Regions from separate parts of the Neobacillus camarae genome, predicted to be linked through region 3. Evidence: riboswitches for the same ligand, from Rfam matches in the RefSeq annotation. Region 3 holds a riboswitch; each other region holds the start of a gene.
What was found. Region 3 has a riboswitch for lysine ahead of dapA (4-hydroxy-tetrahydrodipicolinate synthase). Riboswitches for the same ligand answer to the same signal wherever they lie in the genome.
Positions count from the first base shown of each region.

Region 1: another riboswitch for lysine. It lies ahead of ACY8D0_RS21000 (aspartate kinase); the one in region 3 lies ahead of dapA (4-hydroxy-tetrahydrodipicolinate synthase).
Region 2: another riboswitch for lysine. It lies ahead of ACY8D0_RS00475 (transporter substrate-binding domain-containing protein); the one in region 3 lies ahead of dapA (4-hydroxy-tetrahydrodipicolinate synthase).

Region 1 is NZ_JBUCKX010000003.1:1,130,688-1,134,966, forward strand. Features, by position in the region: gene ACY8D0_RS20990 (succinate dehydrogenase cytochrome b558 subunit) at 1-181, opposite strand, end outside; gene ACY8D0_RS20995 (YslB family protein) at 604-1,059, shown strand; gene ACY8D0_RS21000 (aspartate kinase) at 1,120-2,340, opposite strand; lysine riboswitch at 2,454-2,632, opposite strand; gene uvrC (excinuclease ABC subunit UvrC) at 2,699-4,279, opposite strand, start outside.
Region 2 is NZ_JBUCKX010000001.1:103,451-107,729, reverse strand. Features, by position in the region: gene ACY8D0_RS00480 (amino acid ABC transporter permease) at 1-710, opposite strand, end outside; gene ACY8D0_RS00475 (transporter substrate-binding domain-containing protein) at 1,099-1,941, opposite strand; lysine riboswitch at 2,087-2,269, opposite strand; gene ACY8D0_RS00470 (MazG nucleotide pyrophosphohydrolase domain-containing protein) at 2,468-2,836, opposite strand; gene ACY8D0_RS00465 (DUF805 domain-containing protein) at 2,975-3,331, opposite strand; gene ACY8D0_RS00460 (DUF805 domain-containing protein) at 3,578-3,925, opposite strand; gene ACY8D0_RS00455 (phospholipase) at 4,067-4,279, opposite strand, start outside.
Region 3 is NZ_JBUCKX010000003.1:405,840-410,118, reverse strand. Features, by position in the region: gene ACY8D0_RS17215 (long-chain-fatty-acid--CoA ligase) at 1-1,062, shown strand, start outside; gene dapA (4-hydroxy-tetrahydrodipicolinate synthase) at 1,090-1,992, opposite strand; lysine riboswitch at 2,118-2,298, opposite strand; gene ACY8D0_RS17205 (HAD family hydrolase) at 2,395-3,225, opposite strand; gene ACY8D0_RS17200 (hypothetical protein) at 3,506-3,946, shown strand; gene ACY8D0_RS17195 (LLM class flavin-dependent oxidoreductase) at 4,224-4,279, shown strand, end outside.

The DNA.
Region 1 (4,279 bases), 720 kb from region 3:
CTGTCTCTAGGACAATTTTGAATGGAAGATTCCCCATAAAATTGGCAGCTGTATTGAAAGACTCAGCCCCCTTTGTTGCAAAGTGGTTGACTGTAAGGTGCTGCAAAAGAAAAACTCCGATTGGAATCACTCCGAGCAGTGAATGCAATCTTCGATTAAAAAACTCGCGATTCCCCGCCATTGATTTACCCCCCTTTTAGATTTAAAAACCGATTATTCTCCCTATTAAGTGTTTCTGCATCACTGTGACAATTATGTGACATGTCCATTTTACTCCCATCATTATAGAGCGTCAAGGAAACGGATACATAAAAACAGCCGAAAAAATAAAATTTTTAAAATATATTGATATTATACTAGAAAACGCTTACATTTTAGGGATATTAGAGCATGTTGTTCCTATAACTTGGCTGGCCTGGCATAAAATTACCAACATCTTATGGGTAAAGTTTTTCTATTTTAGGTAAAAATAACGTCAGTCCATAAAATAAGGTATTGTAAAATAGCAAAAACTTCCACTAATATCAGCCGGCTTTTTTGAAAAACGCTACTAAAAATCGGCCAAGATTGTATATAATAGAATCGTAGAAAGAGGGGAAACTCGTGAAGGAAAGCACTGCACTGGAACAATCTGTTCATACTTTAGAAGATACAAGGACCATATCCATTTTCGGTTATGAATTAATCCGAGAAACTCTCTTGCCGGAGATTTTTGGTAAAGACACCCCTGAAATCCTGTATTGGGCCGGCAAACGGCTTGCAAGGAAATACCCATTGGCCGACTTTGAAAGCCTGATTGATTTTTTTGCCAAAGCCTCTTGGGGAACTCTTCAAATCATGAAAGAAACGAAAAATCAGCTGGATATTGAGCTTACGACCCCGTTGCTCGCCCCGCGCGTCAAATCGAAGGCGGAGCACTATTTCCAACTGGAAGCGGGATTCTTGGCCCAGCAAATTGAACTGCAAAAACAAGTAGTGGCTGAAACGTTTGAACATCCTGTAAAAAAATCTAACAGGGTTCTATTCACCGTCAAATGGGATCACAATGATTCTGTCTAACCGCTAAGGTAAAGGAGGATGGCTTAGCCATCCTCCCATTTTTTTATTATGAAGCTTTTTTTATTCCTTGCTTCCTAGTTCAAATGCATCGTGAAGCACTTCGACTGCTTTGAGCATGTTTTTCTCTTCCACAACCGCTGACACCTTGATTTCTGACGTGCTGACCATTTTCACTTGGATGTTGTTCTCAGCCAGAATCTCAAACATTTTAGCCGCAACACCAGGATTGGAAATCATGCCTGATCCGACAATGGATACTTTCGCCAGTTTATTTTCCGCATCCAGCTGTTCGTATCCCAGGACCTCCTTGTTATCTTCGAGTACATTCAATGTTTCCAACCAATCATTGGTATGGATGGAGAAGGAAAGGTTAGCCGTTCCTGCCTCGGTTGTGCTTTGAATGATGATATCAACGTTAATATGATTTTTTGCCAAAGTTGTAAAGATGGTTGATAAACTGGTTAACGAATTGGTCAATCCCAACACGGTTACCTTGGTGATTTCGTCCTCAAATGCGACTCCCCGGACAACTAAATTTTGTTCCATTGTAGCTTCCCCCTCAATTACAGTGCCTTCTTCTTTTTCCATACTTGACCGGACTTCTAGACGGACCTGATAGTTTTTCGCAAATTCAACTGCTCTTGGATGCAATACGCCTGCTCCAAGGTTGGCCAGTTCCAGCATCTCATCATAGGAAACCGATAATAGTTTACGGGCATTCTTTATATAGCGCGGATCGGTTGTAAAAACGCCGGTCACATCGGTATATATATCGCAACGGTCCGCCTTTAGGGCAGCTGCCAGAGCAACAGCCGTCGTATCGGACCCGCCACGGCCCAGCGTGGTAATTTCCCCGTCCTCTGTGACTCCTTGAAATCCTGCCACGATGACAACCTTCCCATTGGAAAGCTGCTGTGCAATGGCGTTGGTGTCAATTCTAGCAATTCTAGCATTGCCATGGACCGGCTCGGTGACGATCCCCGCCTGCCATCCGGTATAAGAAATGGCATCTACCCCTTTTTGGTTCAAAGCAATCGATAGTAATGATATTGTGACCTGCTCTCCAGTCGTCAGAAGCATATCCATTTCCCGCTTGTTTGGCTGCGGTGACAGTTCCTTTGCCATGTTCACCAATTGGTCGGTGGTTTTCCCCATTGCGGAAACCACTACGACTACTTGGTTCCCCTTGTCTATTTCCTCTTTAACACGTCCGGCTACATTGAGAATGCGGTCGATGCTGCCTACGGAGGTTCCTCCAAACTTTTGTACAATTAGCCCCATGTCTTCTCCCTCTTTCGCCTTTCAACTATCTTTATTATTTTCTTCCAAATAAAAAAGCAACGGGAGATTATCCCATTGCTTGTTAAACACGAAGAAAAGTTCATGCATACACAATGAAAGATAGCTCTCCAAGACGGTTGATCCTGACAGTCCCGCATCTCTTAAATGCAAAACCAGCAAAGAAAACAATGAGTTTTCCTTTACTTCGGCGAACATCCCCTTTCAAAGCCCTTCCTCGAAGCTCATCCTTCTCCGGACCTCTACTATTGAAGTTCGCACCTCTACCTTCACTTTAACATGTAAAAGTGATAGTTATTAAATTTTCACTTATTATAGCACAATCGTTTTTTTCTGACAATCAGTCTGTCTGAAGTTTTTTCATTAGGTCCTCAGCCACATTAACCGGAATGCCGATTTCAGTGAAATCTTCCAAACGGGCTTCCTTCATTTTTTTCACTGATCCAAAATGTTTCAGCAATAATTTTTTGCGTTTTTCACCCACACCCGGTATGTCATCCAACATGGATTGGAAGGCGGTTTTTCCGCGGAGCTGCCGGTGGAAAGTGATCGCAAAGCGGTGCACCTCGTCTTGGATCCGCTGGAGCAAATAGAACTCTTGGCTGTTCCTGCCAAGCGGAATGATTTCCAACGGGTCGCCGTACAGAAGCTGCGAAGTTCTGTGCTTTTCATCCTTTGCCAGACCAGCAATCGGTATATCCAAGCCTAACTCATTTTCTAGTACATCTTTGACTGCTTCCACATGGGTTTTCCCGCCATCAATGATAATTAAATCAGGAAGCGGCAAGTCTTCCTTTAAGGCTCTAGAGTACCGCCTTCTAGTTACTTCCCTCATGGACTCGTAATCATCAGGACCTTGTACGGTTTTGATTTTATATTTCCGGTATTCCCGCTTGTTCGGTTTACCATCTGTAAATACGATCATGGCCGAAACAGGGTCAGTACCTTGGATATTTGAGTTATCAAATGCCTCAATCCGGTGCGGAGTATAGATTCCCAGATATTCTCCCAGATTTTCAACTGCTTTAATGGTTCTCTCCTCATCTTTTTCGATTAACGAGAATTTTTCATTCAGTGCAATTTTGGCATTTTTAATCGCCATTTTGACGAGATCTTTTTTCTGTCCCCGCTGCGGCTTTATCACTTTTACTTCTAAAAGCTGCTCGGCCATGCTTTGGTCGACTTCATCCTGAATCAGGATTTCTTTTGGTTTTAGGTGATTGGTCTTTTGATAAAATTGGCCAAGGAACGTAAGCATTTCTTCCTCTGGCTCATTGTAGCTTGGGAACATCGAAACGTCCCTCTCAATCAGCTTGCCTTGACGCACAAAGAAAACCTGCACGCACATCCAGCCTTTGTCCACAGAATAGCCGAACACGTCGCGGTCGGTGAAATCGGTCATGGTGATTTTTTGTTTTTCCATGATGGTTTCAATATGAACGATTTTGTCGCGGTATTCTTTTGCCCGTTCAAAATCCAGTTCATCGGCCGCTGCACTCATTTTTTCGGTTAGCTCTTTTTTAATCTCTTTATAGCCGCCATTTAAAAACTTGGTGATTTCATCGGTCATTTCCTTATAAGTCTGTTCTGCGACTTCATTGACGCAGGGCGCCAGACACTGGCCTAGGTGGTAGTAGAGGCAGACGCGGTCAGGAAGTGTGGAACATTTCCTTAATGGATAAATCCGGTCGAGCAGCTTTTTGGTTTCGTTGGCTGCTCCCACATTCGGATACGGACCGAAGTATTTCCCTTTGTCTTTTTTGACTTTTCTCGTGATGATCAGTTTCGGATGACGTTCTGCCGTCAGTTTAATGAACGGATACGTCTTGTCATCCTTTAGCATGATATTGTATTTAGGGTCGTACTTTTTAATCAGGTTTAGTTCGAGCAGTAATGCTTCAATATTGGAGGAAGTGACAAT
Region 2 (4,279 bases), on a different contig from region 3:
ATGATCATGTCGTAATTATCCGGTCCATCCAGTTTTCGCTCCACATAACGAAGAATTCTCGTAACCGTAAACGTCATGATTAAATATAGAATACTTGCCACAAAGAAGGATTCAAAATAGCGGAAGTTATTTCCCGCAATCGATTTGGTTTGGAAAAATAACTCAGAAACTGAAATCACGTTCAATACGGATGTGTCTTTGATATTGATGACAAACTCATTCCCGGTTGCCGGCAGAATATTCCGGATGGCCTGGGGCAGTACCACATTCATCATCGTTTGAAAGTGATTCATCCCAATTGCATGCGCGGCTTCAAACTGGCCTTTGTCGATGGAAAGAATCCCGCCCCGGACAATCTCGGACATATAGGCACCCGTATTAATGGATACGATGAAAATCGCCGCTGCGATCCGGTCCATGTCAAAGCCAAAGGCAAGGGCGGAACCGTAATAAATGACCATGGCCTGTACAATCATCGGAGTGCCGCGGAAAAACTCTATATAAATCGATAAAATTGCATTAACCACTTTTAACAGGCCTTTTTTTGCTCCTGCTTCCGGCACCGGTATGGTACGGATGACCCCTATCAACATTCCAATAATCGAGCCGATGAGCGTTCCGATTAACGAGATGAGCAGCGTCAGTCCAGCGCCGCGAAGAAACATCGGCCAGTTTTCCCGTATGATGGTCATTAACCAATCTAACGTCATAAGTTCTCCTCCTAATTTGCTGTTTTTCATATTTAGATAGTGTTTATTTTGATTCTATTGGGTCAGGGCGTGTTCATTAAGGATATTGTGTTCGTTCCTTATTGGCTCCCTTGCTCAATCCAGTCCAGTCAGTTCGGTAGGTAATAAGCTTGATTGCCTACCCTACGGACCAAAATTCTCTTCATTCAGTCGTTAATAAGCCCGCTTACCTACCCAACTGACCGAAATTTCCTTTGTTCGGTCGGCAATAAACTTTGATTATCGCCCCTTCCTTAGTTGACCTAACTCAGTTCGGTAGTCAATCCTGGGGTCAATGAGAGCCTCATTTTCCTCCACCACACATAATAAAAACCGACTGCATTCGATGCAGCCGGTCTAACACAGCTTGTTATTTTGCTGCAGGCTGATTTTTAATGGCTTCATCCATGATGCTGGTGCGGTCGTCCTCGGATATGCCAGAAAGGATTTCGTTGATTTGCTTTGTGTACTCACTGCCTTTTTGAACCCCAACCGCGATGGCCGTATCATCATCGGAAGTCTTAAAGCCTTCTTTGAACTCGACCATGGCAAAGTGGTCATTAGCATTGGAAGCACTGACCGCTTCCGGACGCTCTGAAACGTAACCATCAATCACACCTGACTCCAGAGCCACCCTCATCGCAGGGAAGTTGTCCATTGCCGGCTGCTTGCTGACCCCTTTAATTTGATCGATAACGGAATAGTGGAAGGTATTTAATTGTGCTGTGATTTTTGCACCTTTAAAATCTTGGATGGCAGTGGCATTTTCGTATTCTCCGCCCTTTTTAACCACCATAACTAAATTGGATTTATAATAATTGTCAGAGAAATCAATGGTCTTTTTCCGTTCGGCAGTCGGGGACATACCAGCGATAATCGCGTCAATTTTTCCTGAAGTTAACGCAGGTACAAGGCCGTCCCACTCTGTTTTCACAATCACTAATTTCTTGCCTAATCCATCAGCAATTTTCTTGGCAATTTCCACGTCATAACCGCCCGCATATTCGGAAGTGCCCTCGATTTTGACACCGCCGTTGGAATTATCTTTTTGCGTCCAATTGAATGGCGCATAACCTGCTTCCATACCTACTTTAAACGTGTTATCATCTTTTGCTGAGGCCGTTTTGGATTCAGAAGAATCACTGGATCCGCAAGCCGCTAACATGACGATGGATACAAGCATAACAATAAAAATGGATAAAGTTTTTTTCATTTTTTTCCTCTCCCCCAATGTTTTTTTTGCTATCTATTTAGGATTCAGATGGTAATCTAGACTTTTGACAAAATAAAAACGACCTGAGATGAACTCAGGTCGCCATAAATAATCATAAGCCGTCCTTAATTCCCCTCTTTTTCTCAATCGAGATAGCACTCCTCAATAAACCGGGAAGTTTATCGAGACAGTCCTGCAGTTATTTACTGCAGACCCAGCAAGTAATAGTTGAGTCTATTACAAGCTTCGGCGGCATTTCCTTCTCCTTAGCCTCATTGCTTCTCAGGCTCCACTAAGGACTGTTAAATACCGCGCCTCTACCCCGCTGTAAAAAGCGAGGCCTTATTAAATTATAGTATATTTATATAATAATAATTTAAGAATGTCAACCTAAACTATTTCGTTATTCTGACAATATTATGTCTGATAAAACCTCTGTCTATTAGACATCCTTTCGTATTCTTGGGTTTTTCAGCTTATCCTAAAATGGCCCGTGAAAATAAAAACCAAATTTTACTAAGAAAGTTTACTTATCTTTATTCACTCGATTTTTCACTTCTTCCATCTTCTCATAAAAGCTTTGTTCCAAATCAATCTCAAAAAAATTGGCAATCTTACAGATATAAGCCAAACAGTCCGCAAATTCCTTGCCTATGTCCTGTTTCACAGCCTGTTTCGCCCATTCAAACGCAGTGTCTTCATCTGCGCCCTTTTCCATATGTTCAATGGTCAGATTAAAAGCCCGGCGCAGCTCTTCGGCCACCTCGGCCACCTCAGTCGTCAGCAGCATGTAATTCGTCAGAAGAGAGGTTTTGCTGTCCTTATAGCTTTCCTTACTTATTTCCCAGTTCATATCTTTGTGGTATTGTACCGTGAACTTTTGTAAATCTCGCATTTTGTACACCTCGGGGTTCGTTTCTTGTCATGATATCCTGTCCATTATATTCCTTAATTAAAATGAATTCATGTTCATTGGGAGCTTCGATACAAAAAAAGATGCTCCAAATTATGTTGGAACACCTCGTAACATATATCAATATTTATAGCCCATTTTTGGGTTTGGCCCATATTTATTATCATTCGGGTAGCTATCCTGACACATGAAGACTAATAGAACAATTCCTCCCACAAGTGGAATCAAGCTGATTAACAGCCACCAGCCGCTTTTCCCCGTATCGTGCAATCTACGGATTCCTACAGCCAAGGAAGGCAAAAGTACCGCCAATGTGTAGAGCGCTGAAAGAAATTGCGGAAGGTCAAACAAACCTTCAACGAACCCAATCGCAGCCGCAAAAATGAAATTAAAAAGAGTAAACATCCAATACTCTTGCCGGCTGGCTCGTCCCGAAAAGCCCGTGTAGTTTTTTATTACCTTGAGATACCAATCCACCTTAATTCCCCCAATAAATCATTCTTTTTATACTCAATTCCCATACATGTTTCCATTTGTTTATCTTGTACAGGATTCCTGCGGAAATTGATACTTTCTGAATTCTACATATTTTGATTAATTCCTGCAAAATTCTTCAATTATACTAAGATTACTTTATCATGTGACAAAATGTGGGACAATGATTTCTTTTAAAAAAAGGTGTTCCAGCCGCTGCCGGAACACCTTTATCATTCTACGAACTAATTATGGATTTTTGGGGTTAGGCCCATATTGGTTATCGTTCGGGCTGCTGTCTAGGAAGAAAAACACCACTAAAATGATTGCGCCAATGAAAGGAATTAAACTGATCAATAACCACCAGCCGCTTTTGCCTGTATCATGCAGCCTGCGAACTCCCACGGCCAAAGAAGGCAAAAGAATCGCCAATGTATACAGCGTTGAAATAACTTGCGGAATTCCAATAATCATTTCCAGCAATCCAATAACCAATGCAATAATGAAATTAATCAGGGCAAACATCCAATATTCCATGCGGCGGGCTCTTCCTTGAAATCCTGTATAATTCTTAAGCACCTTCAAATACCAATCCAACCTTCATTCCCCCTCTCTAAAAACTGTCTTTCTTTAAAATTAGATGCTTTAACTCCGTTACACATTCCATCTTTTTTTCGATTCCCATTCTTAGTTCCTGTCCATAATCATGATTTAATGTTTGAGGCTTGGTTATCCTGCTTAAAATCTTCTTGGCGGCGGGCAGGTAAAAGCTGTTTTCAGTTTCATGAACTGGTACATGGTGCGGGCATCCCGCCCCTTTTGAGTGGAAGGGTTGATTTTTGATTTAAGGCAGTGCAAAAATTCCCGGTCACAATCACATGCTGGCCTCCCTCTGCCAATACAGTGATCATGATGATAACAGCAGGTATCCACATCATTGACTGGCTTTCC
Region 3 (4,279 bases):
ACTTCTAAACCGAAGGGGGTTATGCTGACACATCGAAGCAACTACATGAATGCGGCTAATTTTATGTATCACCTGGGCGTTAACCATGACGATGTCTACCTGCATACATTGCCGATGTTCCATGCCAACGGCTGGGGCGGCGTATGGGCCCTTACTGCTGCAGGGGGCACTCATGTTTGCTTAAGAAAGGTCGACCCTCCGCTTATTTTAAATTTATTCGAAACAAAAAAAATTACCCTTCTATGTGGGGCACCAACTGTCGTCAATATGCTTGTCAATGATCCAAAAGCGAAAGAGGTCCACATCAAGACCAATCCGCGAATGGCTACAGCAGGGGCACCTCCTGCAGCCGCTCTGATTAAAAAAGCACAAGAGATACTTGGTTTAAAAATGATGCACGTTTATGGCCTTACTGAAACCTCCCCGTTCATCCTTTACTGTGAGTGGAAAAATGAGTTCGATTCCAAATCTTCTGAAGAACAAGCTGTCATTAAGGCAAGGCAAGGGATCGAGCTTGCGTTTAACGGGGAAACTAGGGTGGTTCATCAAGATGGGGAAGAAGTGGCCTGGAATGGAGAGGAATTGGGTGAAATCATTACCCGTGGGAATGTCGTTATGGCAGGCTATTATAAGGACCCTGTCACCACGGCAGCTGCCATCAGGGACGGATGGTTCCATACCGGTGATTTGGCGGTTACACATCCTGACGGTTATATTGAAATCCGTGACCGGGCTAAAGATTTAATCATTTCCGGAGGTGAAAATATATCATCTACGGAAGTGGAGGGTGTCCTGTACCGGCATCCGGCAGTTTTGGAATGTGCGGTAATCGCCATCCCTGATGAAAAGTGGGGTGAGGTACCGATGGCCATTATAGTATTGCAGCCGGGTGCAACGCCAACCGAAGCCGAAATTATTGAGTTTTGCCGTTCGGAAATGGCCCACTTCAAAGCGCCAAAGGTAGTTGAGTTTGTAGACGCACTTCCTAAAACAGCCACAGGTAAATTACAAAAGTACCGATTAAGAGAATTGCACTGGACCGGTCCAAAGAAAGTGAACTAATACGAATGGAAAAAAAGAGCAGCCCATTTAGATTGGCTGCTCTTTGATTAATGCTTTTACCTTTAGTGTAGGCAAAAAGTTTTGCAAAGTCCGTTTTTGTTCGTCGTTTAACGGGACCATCGGCAAGCGGACATCCCCGACTTGGATACCGCACATATTCAAAGCCGCTTTGACCGGAGATGGGCTTGGTAACGCAAACAAAGCTTTAATGGTTGGGAGAAGACGGCGATGGGCAACTGCTGCTGCCTGAACATCCCCATTTTTAAAGTTTGTTATCATCTCTTGAAGTTCATTGCCGATAATATGGGAAGCAACAGAGATGACTCCTGCACCACCAATCGCCAGAACTGGCAAAGTCAAAGCATCGTCACCACTGTATAGGGTAAAGTCACTAGGCGTTTCGCTGATGATAGCGGACATGTTATCCAAGTTGCCGCTTGCTTCCTTAACGGCGACGATATTGTGGATTTGGGAAAGCCGGACAATGGTGTCCACTTCCAAATTGACCACACTCCGTCCAGGAATATTATAAAGCATGACCGGTAATCGTGTGGATTCTGCTATAGTCTTGAAATGTTGATATAACCCTTCCTGGGAAGGTTTATTATAATAGGGAACCACCAGCATGATTCCGTCGACTCCAGCTTCCTCCGCTTTTTTTGTTAGATTGATAGAAGCCCGCGTGTTATTGGAGCCTGTTCCTGCAATGACAGGAACTCTTCCCGCTGCTTCAGTGACAACAAATTGAAATAACTTTACTTTTTCTTCAGTTGTCAAGGTTGGCGATTCGCCAGTCGTACCACAGACGACTAAACCATCAGTCCCATTATCAATTAAATGATTCACTAAAATTTTTAATGCAGGAAAGTCAATTTCACCTTCTTGATCAAATGGTGTCACCATTGCGGTTAATACTTGGCCGAAATTCATTTATCTCACCCTTTAACTCAATTTTTTTATAAAAAATAGAGGTGGTAAAGGCAAATCAAACGTCAACGCAAAAAAGCAGCAACGAGAGCATCGATGCTGCGATAGAACCAAAAATAAGTTCCCACGCGTGAGATAGCCCTCCATATAGTTGCCTATATGACAGTTCTGTGCTTATTCAACGACAGAACCAGCTTCAAGAACAAATGAGCTTCTATCAGCTTCGGCAAATTCCCCTTTCCATCATTATCACAGGACCTCAATATCCTCCAACGATGTACTAATGGTTTTTGCGCCTCTATCCTCACTTCAAAAGGTTTGAAGTAAAGAAATATGTAATTACCTGTACTATAGCAGATTATCCATGAGAATTCAAGGATTTAGAAAAATTTTTCGAATCTTTCGTTAATTTATCAACTGCAATAAATCGCGGACTGCATATGCGAAACCCTCTTCATCATTGGTTTTCGTTACAATATCGGCTTTTTGCCGGACATGTTGGGGAGCATTTCCCATCGCCACCGAGGTGGTAGCGACTTCGAATTGGGCCAGATCATTTCCGCCATCGCCAAAGGCAATAATTTCGTCAAAAGAGAAGTTCATTATCTGCTGATACCGTAATAACGCCTTACCTTTGTGGGCTTCACTCGAGGTGATTTCCACATTATTAGGGAAGGAGGAAGCCATGGAGATATCAAATTTCCCTCCCAAGGCTGATTTTACTAGCTCAATTTTTTCAATTTGGTCCTGATAAACCAGGGCAATCAGTTTGTAGATTTTCAGATTTTCTTTCTCTGTAATCACGTCGTAGTTAAAATTATCAAATAAGTCATCAAGTTCTTGTTTTGTTTTATTGTGTAGTGGTGGGAGTGTCGATGGAAGCCCGCCTTCATTGGTGTAAACCAGCACGCCGACACCTAAATTCTTTAAGATCGCAAAAATTTCTTTATAGGTGGACATCGGAATCGTTGCTTCAAAAAGCAGTTCCTTTGATTCGGAATAAAGGTTTGAACCATTTATACAAAAAATGGGTATCTCCAGGTCTTGTATAGCCTTCAGTTTTATGACATCGGCCAAAGCCCGCCCGGTGTTTAAAATAACGCAATGTCCTTTCTGTTGCAATTCGTGCAGGACCTTTATGCTTTCTTCCGTCAATTCGTGGTCGGAGTTTAATAATGTGCCGTCTAAGTCAATTGATAAGCATTTCATGGTGTCAGTATCCTTTCTATTTCTCATACATCCTATACTATATCAAAATTCCCTAGCGATGAAAAACTTTACCGACTGGGCATAACAAGAGGGTAATGAACAATATTAAAATTGGAATTATTTTGAAAAAGAGAAAAGTACCTTGAAGAAATGGCTAGTTTGTACTTGGTTTAGCTTTTTTGCTGGCGATACCAAGTATCCCGGCAGCGGTTAATGCCGCCGGTACCACCCCATTAAGGCAGAACGTTATTAATGAAAAAGTTATTCAATTAAAATATGACATGCAAAAGCTATGGATTGAACATGCATGGTGGACGAGGAGTTTAATCGTCAGCAGGATGGGAAACTTAAACATCAAAACGATGTATTGGCAAGGCTATTGAGAAATCAGGAAGACCTGGGAAATCTGATTAAACCTTACTACGGAGAAAAAGCTGGCAGCAAGTTTACAAGCTTGTTGAAGGAACATATCGTCATAGCTGGAAGAATTATCGATGCCGCTAAAAAAGGTGATCAAGCAAGCGTGGACCGCTTCAATAAGGATTGGTTCCGGAAGGCGGACGAAATTGTGGCATTCCTATCAAGCGCAAACCCCAATTGGCCAAAAGCGGAACTTCGTGACATGTTTTATACCCACTTAAAATTAACAACCAACGAAGTAGTGGACCGCCTCAAGGGGGATTGGCCGGCGGATATTAAAACGGCTGACACGAATGAAAGGCATTTAATCAATATGGGAGATTTTTGACAGAAGGCATTGTTAAGCAGTTCCCGGAGAAATTTAAATAAAGATTTATGCAGATGAAAAAGAACACTCAGGAAGAACTTGGTGCTTGGCCAGGTTCTTTTTATTTGGGTTTACAACGGGCAATCCGAAATATTAAAGGTATTAATGCAAACATTTTGTTTTGCTGAAAAGGGAATACCAATATCGAAGCCTGTCTTCATCATAAGCATTTAAGTTTGTTAATCACGAAGCAATTGTTACTATAGAAATAGATTTTTAAATGAAAGGATCATTATTTATGGCAAATATTCATATACCTGTATCTGTGTTAAACTTGGCCCCAATCCGTGAAGG